Regions from separate parts of the Streptomyces sp. NPDC087901 genome, predicted to be linked through region 3. Evidence: riboswitches for the same ligand, from Rfam matches in the RefSeq annotation. Region 3 holds a riboswitch; each other region holds the start of a gene.
The links. Region 3 has a riboswitch for S-adenosylmethionine ahead of ACIOEW_RS17740 (putative leader peptide). Riboswitches for the same ligand answer to the same signal wherever they lie in the genome.
Positions count from the first base shown of each region.

Region 1: another riboswitch for S-adenosylmethionine. It lies ahead of ACIOEW_RS04230 (aminotransferase class V-fold PLP-dependent enzyme); the one in region 3 lies ahead of ACIOEW_RS17740 (putative leader peptide).
Region 2: another riboswitch for S-adenosylmethionine. It lies ahead of thrC (threonine synthase); the one in region 3 lies ahead of ACIOEW_RS17740 (putative leader peptide).

Region 1 covers NZ_JBIUUC010000001.1:953,669-956,931, forward strand. The annotation lists gene trpD (anthranilate phosphoribosyltransferase) at 1-706, shown strand, start outside; SAM riboswitch class IV at 797-914, shown strand; gene ACIOEW_RS04230 (aminotransferase class V-fold PLP-dependent enzyme) at 1,089-2,468, shown strand; gene ACIOEW_RS04235 (Lrp/AsnC ligand binding domain-containing protein) at 2,541-2,822, opposite strand; gene ACIOEW_RS04240 (rhomboid family intramembrane serine protease) at 2,999-3,263, opposite strand, start outside.
Region 2 covers NZ_JBIUUC010000017.1:173,183-176,445, reverse strand. The annotation lists gene ACIOEW_RS35955 (MoaD/ThiS family protein) at 1-210, opposite strand, end outside; gene thrC (threonine synthase) at 280-1,572, opposite strand; SAM riboswitch class I at 1,588-1,714, opposite strand; gene ACIOEW_RS35945 (glucosyl-3-phosphoglycerate synthase) at 1,868-2,815, shown strand; gene ACIOEW_RS35940 (trehalose-6-phosphate synthase) at 2,869-3,263, shown strand, end outside.
Region 3 covers NZ_JBIUUC010000005.1:122,969-126,231, reverse strand. The annotation lists gene ACIOEW_RS17750 (helix-turn-helix domain-containing protein) at 6-596, shown strand; gene ACIOEW_RS17745 (glutathione S-transferase C-terminal domain-containing protein) at 607-1,395, opposite strand; gene ACIOEW_RS17740 (putative leader peptide) at 1,581-1,631, opposite strand; SAM riboswitch class IV at 1,684-1,828, opposite strand; SAM riboswitch class IV at 1,953-2,060, shown strand; gene ACIOEW_RS17735 (amino acid ABC transporter permease) at 2,387-3,263, shown strand, end outside.

The sequences.
Region 1 (3,263 bases), on a different contig from region 3:
CGTCAAGCACGGCAACCGCGCCTCGTCGTCGGCCAGCGGTTCCTCCGACGTCCTGGGGAAGCTCGGCGTCAATCTGGAGCTGTCCCCGCAGCGTGTGGTGGAGGTGGCCGAGGAAGCGGGCATCACGTTCTGTTTCGCCGTGAAGTTCCACCCCGCCCTGAGGTATGCGGCCAAGGCCCGGGCGGAGCTCGGCGCACCGACCACCTTCAACATCCTCGGGCCGCTCACCAACCCGGCCAAGGTGCGCTCACAGGCGATCGGCGTCGCCGACCTGCGGATGGCACCCATCGTCGCGGGCGTCCTCGCCGAGCGCGGCAACTCCGCCCTGGTCTTCCGCGGCGACGACGGCCTGGACGAGCTGACCACCACCGCGACCTCCCGTGTCTGGGTCGCCAGGGGCGGCGTGGTGCGCGAGGAGGCCTTCGACCCGCGCGACGTCGGCATCGACCTGGTGCCGGTGGAGGCGCTGCGGGGCGCCGACGCCTCGTACAACGCCGATGTGGCCCGCCGGCTGATCGCCGGGGAGACGGGACCCGTACGGGACGCCGTCCTGCTCAACTCGGCGGCGGCGCTCGTCGCGCTGGACCCGGGGGAGGGCACGCTCACCGAGCAGCTCACCGCGGGGATGGCGAAGGCCGCCGAGTCCATCGACTCGGGCGCGGCAGGCCGGGCGCTGGAGAGATGGGTCGTGGCCAGCAACGCCTGAGGGGCCGGCGTACGGAGTGTGAGGCAGGGCGCAGTCCAGATCATGGACTGCGCCTTGCGCGTTCTCGCACGTATGGCAAGATGCTGCGCAGGTCATGAGTGACAGCGACTACGGCCCCGGCCCGCTGTCCGGCAACCCTCCGTCCGTGGCGGGGTGCCCCGGGTGAAGACCAGGCCGCAGGCAGCGAGGTCTGCGGCAAGCGCGGACCCCTCGACATCGTCAGATGTCCACCCGTGGGGTCCTGGTCCTCAGGGAGCCTCTTGTGAGCAAGCGAATGCGATAGGGCTTTTCGGCCCTCTTCCGCACACCCCTCTTTCTTCCTTCCGTGCTGCCGCGTATCCGCAGGCACGCGGAATTCGCCTGCCTGTTACGGGAGTTCGTCATGTCTGTCTTCACCGCTGCCACCGACCAGTCGATTTGTGCGCCGCTGCCGGTTCTGGGCAAGGATGTGACGGTTCCGCTGGTCACCGGCGGAGAGGTCACCTACGCCGCGCTGGACTACGCCGCCAGCGCTCCGGCCCTGCAGCGGGTGTGGGACGACGTGGCCGCGTACGCGCCGTACTACGGCAGCGTCCACCGCGGTGCCGGCTACCTCTCGCAGCTCTCCACGGACCTCTTCGAGAGCAGCCGCGAGACGGTCGCGGAGTTCCTCGGCTGCCGCGCCGACGACCAGGTGGTCTTCACCCGGTCCACCACCGACTCGCTCAACCTGCTCGCCGCCGCTCTGCCCGCCGACTGCCAGGTGTTCGTCTTCGAGACCGAGCACCACGCCTCGCTGCTGCCCTGGCGCGACGCCCGCGTGACGTACCTGAACGCCCCGCGCACCCCGGACGAGGCCGTCGAGACGCTGGAGCGGGCCCTCGCCGACCGCGACCCCTACGGCCCCGCGCTGGTCTGCGTCACCGGCGCCTCCAACGTCACCGGCGAGCTGTGGCCGGTCAAGGAGCTCGCCGCCGCCGCGCACGCCCACGGCGCCCGGATCGTGCTGGACGCCGCCCAGCTGGCCCCGCACCACCCCGTCGACATCGCCGAGCTGGACGTCGACTGGGTCGCCTTCTCCGGGCACAAGCTGTACGCACCGTTCGGCTCCGGGGTCCTCGCCGGCCGCTCCGACTGGCTGCGCGACGCCGAGCCCTACCTGGCCGGCGGCGGCGCCTCCCGCAAGGTCGCCCGGCGCACCGACGGCGGTGTCGACGTCGAATGGCACACCACCGCCGCCCGCCACGAGGCCGGCTCGCCCAACGTCATCGGCGTCTACTCCATCGCCTCCGCCTGCAAGGCGCTCACCGAGGCCGGGTTCGACAGCCTGGTCGCCCGCGAGCAGCAGCTCGTCTCCGCGGTCCGCGCCGGACTCGCCGAGGTCCCCGAAGTCAAGGTGCTCTCGCTGTTCGGCGACGACGCCCCGCGGGTCGGCGTCATCTCCTTCGTGGTGGAGGGCTGGAACAGCTCGCACTTCGCCGCGGCGCTCTCCGCCGAGTACGGCATCGGAGTGCGTGACGGACTGTTCTGCGCCCACCCCCTCGTGCGCACCCTGCTCGGCAGCGACCCGCAGGACGTCGGGGAGTGCGGCGCGCCGGAGGCGGAGCCGGGCCAGAAGTCCCTCAACGCGATCCGGGTCAGCTTCGGCGCCGGTACACCGGACGAGCACATCGAGCGCTTCCTGCAGGCGGTCAGGGAACTCGTGAGCGAGGGTGCCCAGTGGAAGTACCGCACCGAGGACGGCCGTTGCGTCCCGGACCGGGGCGCGGCCGCGCAGGTCTGAGACGAGACCCCCCTCAGCACTTTCGGCCGGGTACGGACAGCTGTCCGTACCCGGCCGAAAGTGCTGAGAGTCCTAAGCGTCCAGACCGATGGCGAAGGCCGCCTCCAGGTCGTGCTGCGAGTACGTGCGGAACGCCACGTGGGTGTCGGTTCCCTCGACACCGGGGATCTTGCTGATCCGGCCGGGGATGACATCGGCGAGGTCGTCGTGCTTGGACACCCGGACCATGGCGATCAGGTCGTACGTACCGGTGACCGAGAAGACCTCGCTGACGCTGTCCAGCGAGGCGATGGCCTCGGCGATCTCAGGAATCCGGTCCACGCTGGTCTTGATGAGTACGATCGCGGTGATCACGGCTGGCTTTCTCCCTCGGTGGCCGTGGCTGGAGACTTCACTCTAGAGCCTTGCGTCCGGATCATGCCGGGCCCGCGGGGCCCGGCACGCACGTGAGCGGCGTTGTCGTCGGTCGCCCGTGCTCCGCAGTGACTCCCTCCTCCGCCCTGCAGCTGCGCGCGCCGCACCACGCTCCTCTATCCCGCCTGATCCGGACGCAAGGCTCCGGCCCCGCGCCGGAAGCGCCCCCAGGCGTAGAGAAAGCCGGTGGCGAAGCCGACCACATGGGCGAGGTAGGCCACGCCGGGCCCGCTGCCCGCGCCCTCGGCCGCCAGCCACTGCAGGACGAACCAGAAGACCAGCACGATCCACGCGGGGAAGCGCAGCGGCAGGAACAGCAGGAACGGGAACAGACTGGTGACCCGGGCGCGGGGGAAGAGGTAGAGGAAGGCCCCCAGGACC
Region 2 (3,263 bases), on a different contig from region 3:
GCCCTCGAAGCGCACGTCGTCGTCGTTGACGTACACGTTCACGAAGCGGCGCAGCTTGCCCTGGTCGTCCAGGACGCGGGCGGCGATGCCCGGGTGGTCCTTCTCCAGGGACTCGATGACCTGGGAAAGGGTCGCGCCCTCGGCCGGGACCTCGGCCTGGCCGCCCGTGTAGGTGCGGAGGATGGTGGGGATACGGACCTTGACGCTCATGGTGGGTGCCCTTCCTGAGTCTCGAGTGGTCGGAAGCCGGTGCCCGGCAGGGGCCGGGGCGCCGGGTTCTCAGCTGGTGGCGAGTCCGGCGGCGCGGAAGGCTTCCAGACTCGGGCGGATCGTGGCGCTCGCCTGCGAGGTGGCGGCCACCGCGTCCAGCGTCTTGAGGCCGTCACCGGTGTTCAGGATGACAGTGGTGAGCGCCGGGTCCAGCAGACCGGCCTCGATCAGCTTCTGCGTCACGCCGACCGTCACCCCGCCGGCCGTCTCGGCGAAGATGCCCTCGGTGCGGGCCAGCAGCTTGATCGCGTCGACGACCTGCTCGTCGTTGACGTCCTCGACCGCGCCACCGGTGCGGCGGGCGATATCCAGGACGTACGGGCCGTCGGCCGGGTTGCCGATCGCCAGGGACTTGGCGATCGTGTTCGGCTTCTGCGGCCGCACCACGTCGTGACCGGCCTTGAAGGCCGCGGAGACCGGGGAGCAGCCCTCGGCCTGGGCGCCGAAGATCTTGTACGGCTTGTCCTCGACCAGGCCGAGCTTGATCAGCTCCTGGAGGCCCTTGTCGATCTTCGTGAGCTGCGAGCCGGACGCGATCGGGATGACGATCTGGTCGGGCAGCTGCCAGCCGAGCTGCTCGCAGATCTCGTAGGCGAGGGTCTTGGAGCCCTCGCCGTAGTACGGGCGCAGGTTGACGTTGACGAAGCCCCAGCCCTCGCCGAGCGGGTCGCCGATGAGCTCGGAGCAGAAGCGGTTGACGTCGTCGTAGTTGCCCTCGATGCCGACCAGCTCACCGCCGTACACCGCGGCCATGACGACCTTGCCCTGCTCCAGGTCGTGCGGGATGAACACGCACGAGCGCAGACCGGCGCGGGCGGCGGCGGCGCCCACGGCGCCGGCGAGGTTGCCGGTGGAGGAGCAGGAGAGGGTGGTGAACCCGAAGGCGCGGGCGGCCTCGACGGCGATCGCGACGACGCGGTCCTTGAAGGAGTGCGTCGGGTTGCCGGAGTCGTCCTTGACGTACAGACCGCCGGTGACGCCCAGCTCGCGGGCGAGGTTGTCGGCCTTGACCAGCTTGGTGAAGCCGGGGTTGATGTTGGGCTTGTCCGCGACGTCGGAGGGGACCGGCAGCAGCGGCGCGTAACGCCAGATGTTGTTCGGTCCGGCCTCGATGCGCTTCTTCAGCTCGTCCGGGGAGCCGCTCGGCAGGTCGTACGCCACTTCGAGCGGCCCGAAACAGGACGCGCAGGCGAAAAGGGGGCCGAGTGCGAATCGCTCTCCGCATTCGCGGCAGGAAAGCGCCGCGGCGGGACCGAGGTCCACGGAAGATTCGGTGTTTGCTGCAACAGTCTCAACAGCCATGATGGCGAGGTCCTTTCCTCATCTTCCTCGCGACGCATTTCGTCACGAGACGGAATTGGCACCTTCCCCACCTGACCTCGCGGTCGGCGGGAGGGTTGCCGGGACTTCAACGGGCCGTTCCCTCAGTCCCTCTGGATGAGCGCTGTGGCACTGGACCATGGATCCAGGCGTTTATCGGCGGACGGACCCCGGCATGCGACGGCCATCTGCGTTGTTCAAGACTGTAACCGAAGCACCGGACTGTTGAGATAGTCGTCCGAACCGCGAGATGGATCACATACAGGGAGTATCGACCGTGCTGGAAGAGGTCGAACGCTGGCTGACCAGGCGTTCCTGGTCAGCCGCCGACCGTCCGCTGGACCGTCTGCTGGAGGCCGGAAACGGCGCAAACGCACCGAGCGTGAGTGTGGTGCTGCCCGCGCTGAACGAGGCGGGGACGGTCGGGGACATCGTCACGACGATCCGGCGCGAGCTCATGGAGAAGGTCCAGCTGGTCGACGAGCTCGTGGTGATCGATTCCGGCTCGACGGACGCCACCACCGAGGTCGCCCGCAGGGCGGGTGCCCGGGTCGTCCACCGGGACGCGATCCTGCCCCGCATACCGGCCGTCCCCGGCAAGGGCGAGGTGCTGTGGCGGTCACTCCTGGTGACCGGCGGGGACATCGTCTGCTTCATCGACGCGGACCTGAAGGACTTCTCCGCGGACTTCGTCTCCGGCATCGTCGGCCCGCTGCTGACCGACCCCTCGGTGCAGTTCGTCAAGGCGATGTACGACCGCCCGTTCGGCGACACCACGGGCCAGGGCGGCCGGGTCACCGAAATGGTGGCACGCCCGCTGCTCAATCTGCACTGGCCGCAGCTGGCCGGTTTCGTCCAGCCGCTCGGCGGCGAGTACGCCGTGCGCCGCTCGCTGCTGGAGCGGCTGCCGTTCCCGGTCGGTTACGGAGTGGAGCTGGGCCTGCTCGTCGACGCCCTGCACACGGTCGGCCTGGACGCACTCGCCCAGGTCGACGTGGGCGTCAGGAAGCACCGCCACCAGGACGGCCAGGCGCTCGGCCGGATGGCCGCAGCCATCTACCGCACCGCCCAACTCCGCCTCTCACGAGGGCATCTGGTCCGCCCGTCGCTGACCCAGTTCGAGCGCGGCGAGCACGGTTTCGTCCCGCACACCTATCCGGTGGACACCGAGGAGCGGCCGCCGATGCGCGAGATCGAGGAGTACGTTTCACGCCGTGCGGCGTGACGTGGCCTGACTTCGTACGTTTGGGCGGTTCGTGATCGGGCTAGATTCCGCCCATGGTCTCCGAGCACGCCCCCCAGCCCGCTGCCCAGGTACTCGTCGCGTCCAATCGCGGCCCGGTCTCGTACGCGCTGCGCGAGGACGGCACCCTCGACTCCCGGCGCGGCGGCGGCGGACTCGTCTCCGGCCTGAGCGCCGTGGACGACAAGATGTGGGTCTGCGCCGCCCTCGGGGACGGCGACCGGGAGGCGGTGCGGCGCGGGGTCGGCGAACCGGGTGTCCGGATGCTCGACATCGACGCGGACGTGCACGCCGACGCGTACAACGGCATCGCCAACTCGGTGCTCTGGTTCGTGCACCACCTGCTCTACCAGACCCCCGTCGAACCCGTCTTCGACGCGGAGTTCCGCCGGCAGTGGGCCTCCTTCGAGACGTACAACCGGGCCTTCGC
Region 3 (3,263 bases):
GGCCGATGGGGCTGAACGAGGACGTGGGACTCAGGCTGCGAGCGCTGCGGCGCGAGCGGGACCTGTCGCTGTCGGAGTTGTCCCGGCGCTCCCGCGTGGGCAAGGGCACGCTCTCGGAGTTGGAGAGCGGCACGCGCAACCCCACCCTGGAGACGTTGTACGCACTCACCACCGCGCTCGGTCTTCCGCTCAGCGCCGTACTGAGCGACCTGCGCCCGAGGGACGGCTCCGGCTCGGCACTTCCCGGCGTCTCGGGAAGTGCCGTCACCGCCGTTCTTCTGGAGCGGTACGAGGACGGGGCCGCGGTCACCGACGTGTTCCGCATCAGCATCGCGGCGGGCCCCGTACAGGAGTCGGAAGGGCACGTCCCGGGTACGCAGGAGAGCCTGATGGTGCTGGCCGGCACCGCCGTCGTCGGGCCGCCGGACGACACCCGTACGGCCGGCCCCGGCGCCTCCGCGCACTGGCGGGCCGACGCACCCCATGTCTACGGCGCGCCCGACGGGGATGTGCAGGGCATCCTCTTCGTCCGTTATCCCCCGCCGGGGGAGCTCGCAGGGGGAGATGGCCGGGGAACCGTGCGCGACGACGGCTGAGCGCAGAAGCTCACGCCGCGTCGGCCGCCACGTCGTTCGCGCGCGGGAAAGCGGGGTGGTCGCCGAGTCGGCGCACGAAGTCCTGGAGCCGGGGGTACGGGGACAAGGAGTTGACCGGGTGGGGCTGGACGAGCGCCACCCACAGGTCCACGTCGGCGGCCGTCAGCTCCGCACCCAGCGCATAGGGATGCGAGGATAGCCGGCGCTCCATCAGGTCGAGCGCCGCCGTTCGCTCCGAGGGCGATGCGGACGGAGTGACCTTCTGGTCCAGCAGTTCACGCAGGGCTTCGATGTCCGCAGCGAGCTCCGGCGGGTGCAGCGCGGAGGGGCAGGCCTCGTTGTGCCCGGACAGCAGACCGGCCAGGTCGCGGAGAATGTCGGGTGTGTGGTTGCTGACGATGCGGCCGCTCCAGCGGTCGCACAGAGCGGGAGCCGTCAGCGGTCCGTCGTAGTGGTGCACCGTCGCCTCGTACGCACTGCGCAGCGAGGCGAAGGCCTCGGGTGTTCCGGCCGGGTGGGTCAGGAGCGTGGTGGCGACCGAGTCCCGCAGACCGAGGAGGCCGAGCGTGATGGAGATGCGCAGCGAGCGCGGACAACTCGCCGACAGGAACAGTTCGTAGCGGTGCGGAGCCGGATAGAAGCCGCCGGCGAGGCCGACACCGATCCGGCTGTCGAAGCGGGGGGACGGAACACCCGACGACGGGCGCAGGCCCGCGGCGCGTGAAGCGGAGGCGGAGGAAACGGGGCCGCGCTGCGGCGAGTTGCCTGTACTGGAACCGCGCGATGCTGTCTCGGGCATGACTCTCCCTATGGGGATCCCTGGGGGGAACGACAAAGCCACCGCCGCCATGCCGGCACCGGCGGACGGATGCGGAGCGACTGCGCTTGCGTACCGGTCCGGACCGAGGGGACCCGTTCGATCCCGGTTCGAGCGCGCCGGGACAAGGAGTCCGGCCGATCGGACGGGGACGGGTCCGACGCGGACTAGTAAGCGCTGGAGACGCGCAACAGATCGATGTGCAGGCGCCTCGTCAAGCCGTTCCTGGGCAATTCCCACCGGTCCTGCCATCGGGGCTCGCGAGACGCGAGACCGCGCTTGTCCTGTTGCTCCAACAGGACCCGGTCGTCACCCGGGGCACCCCATCGCGGTGGAAGGGTTGCCTGTCAGCGGGCCGGGGCCGATGACCGCACGAGCGGGAGATCCCGCACGTGCAGCGCTGACAATCGTGACCGTCCACGCCAGTTTCGGTGCGTCCGGTGGTGCCGTCAAGAAGGCGGGACAAGCCGTCTCGACTGGTGGTCACCGGCGTTGACATCCTTTTCGGTGCGGCCCTAACCTCCGGCGCAGAGCAGAACGGTCACGAGTGCCGGCGAAGAGCCCTGGCTTGCCGGCCGGCAACCCTCGCACGCAGTGGGGTGCCCCAGGTGAGGACCGGACCGGATGACGTTCGGTAAGCGTGAGGCCCCGCGGGGCGGAATGGTGACGGTGAGCGGGATGAACGCAGCTGACGGGATGGCCGCTCGACGGCCTCGCGGCTGCGTCCTGCTGTGCGCGGACCGCTCCGTCGACCTGCTGCGTGTCAGCAGCGCGCTGTGTACGGCCGTTTCCCGCCCTCTCTGTCAGGGCTGACGGCCCTCCGATCCCCTGACATCCACCGCTGTCGCGGTGTGTCCTCTCCCCACCCGGCCCCTGTGCCGCGCTGTGTGCCGCGTCCCGCGGACCCGTCCCCGACGGGTGCGGTGCCGCGGCCTCCCGCGGTCCGGGGTGTCCGTATCCGCTGGAGCCCTCCATGAGTGAACTCTCCGGCGTCGCTGTGTCCCCGGGACCAGCGCCGCCCACCGAGGCGAACCCCCGTCCCGGCCCGACCGTCGCGCCCGAGCCCCTGGCGGCGCAGCGGGTCCTCCCGCTCAGACGTCCCGGCCGTTGGATCGTCACGGTCGTCGTGCTCGTACTCGTCGCCCAGATCATTCACGGTCTGGTGACCAACCCGTTCTACCAATGGGGCCGTTTCCAGTACTGGTTCCTGCGGCCGGCGATCCTCGACGGGCTGGTCATCACCCTCGAAGTGGCGGTGTACAGCGCTGCGCTGGGCCTGCTCGGCGGTGTCCTGCTGGCCCTGGCGAGACTCTCCCCGAACCCGGTGCTGCGCACGGCCAGCTGGCTCTACACCTGGCTGTTCCGCTCGGTGCCGCTGATCGTGGTCCTGCTGTTCCTCTACAACTTCAGTGCGCTCTACCGCACGGTGAGCGTCGGGGTGCCGTTCGGTCCGGCCTTCTTCACCTTCGACGAGTCGCGCCTTGCCACCGACATGGCCGTCGCGGTCGTCGGACTGAGCCTCAACGAGGCGGCCTACGCCTCCGAGGTGGTGCGCGGCGGCATCCTCTCCGTGGACCAGGGGCAGCACGAGGCGGCCGCCGCACTCGGCCTCCCGAGGCGGTACCAGTTCGCGAAGATCGTCTTCCCGCAGGCGCTGCGCTCGATCACCCCGAACTACGTCAACCAGTTGATCGGTCTGATCAAGGGCACCTCGCTGGTCTTCTACGTCTCCCTGCTCGACCTGTTCGGCTCCGTACAGAGCATGGGAAGCACCTACCCCGGCGACATCGTGCCCCTGCTGCTGGTCGCCACCGTCTGGTACCTGATCCTCACCAGCGCAGTGTCCGTCA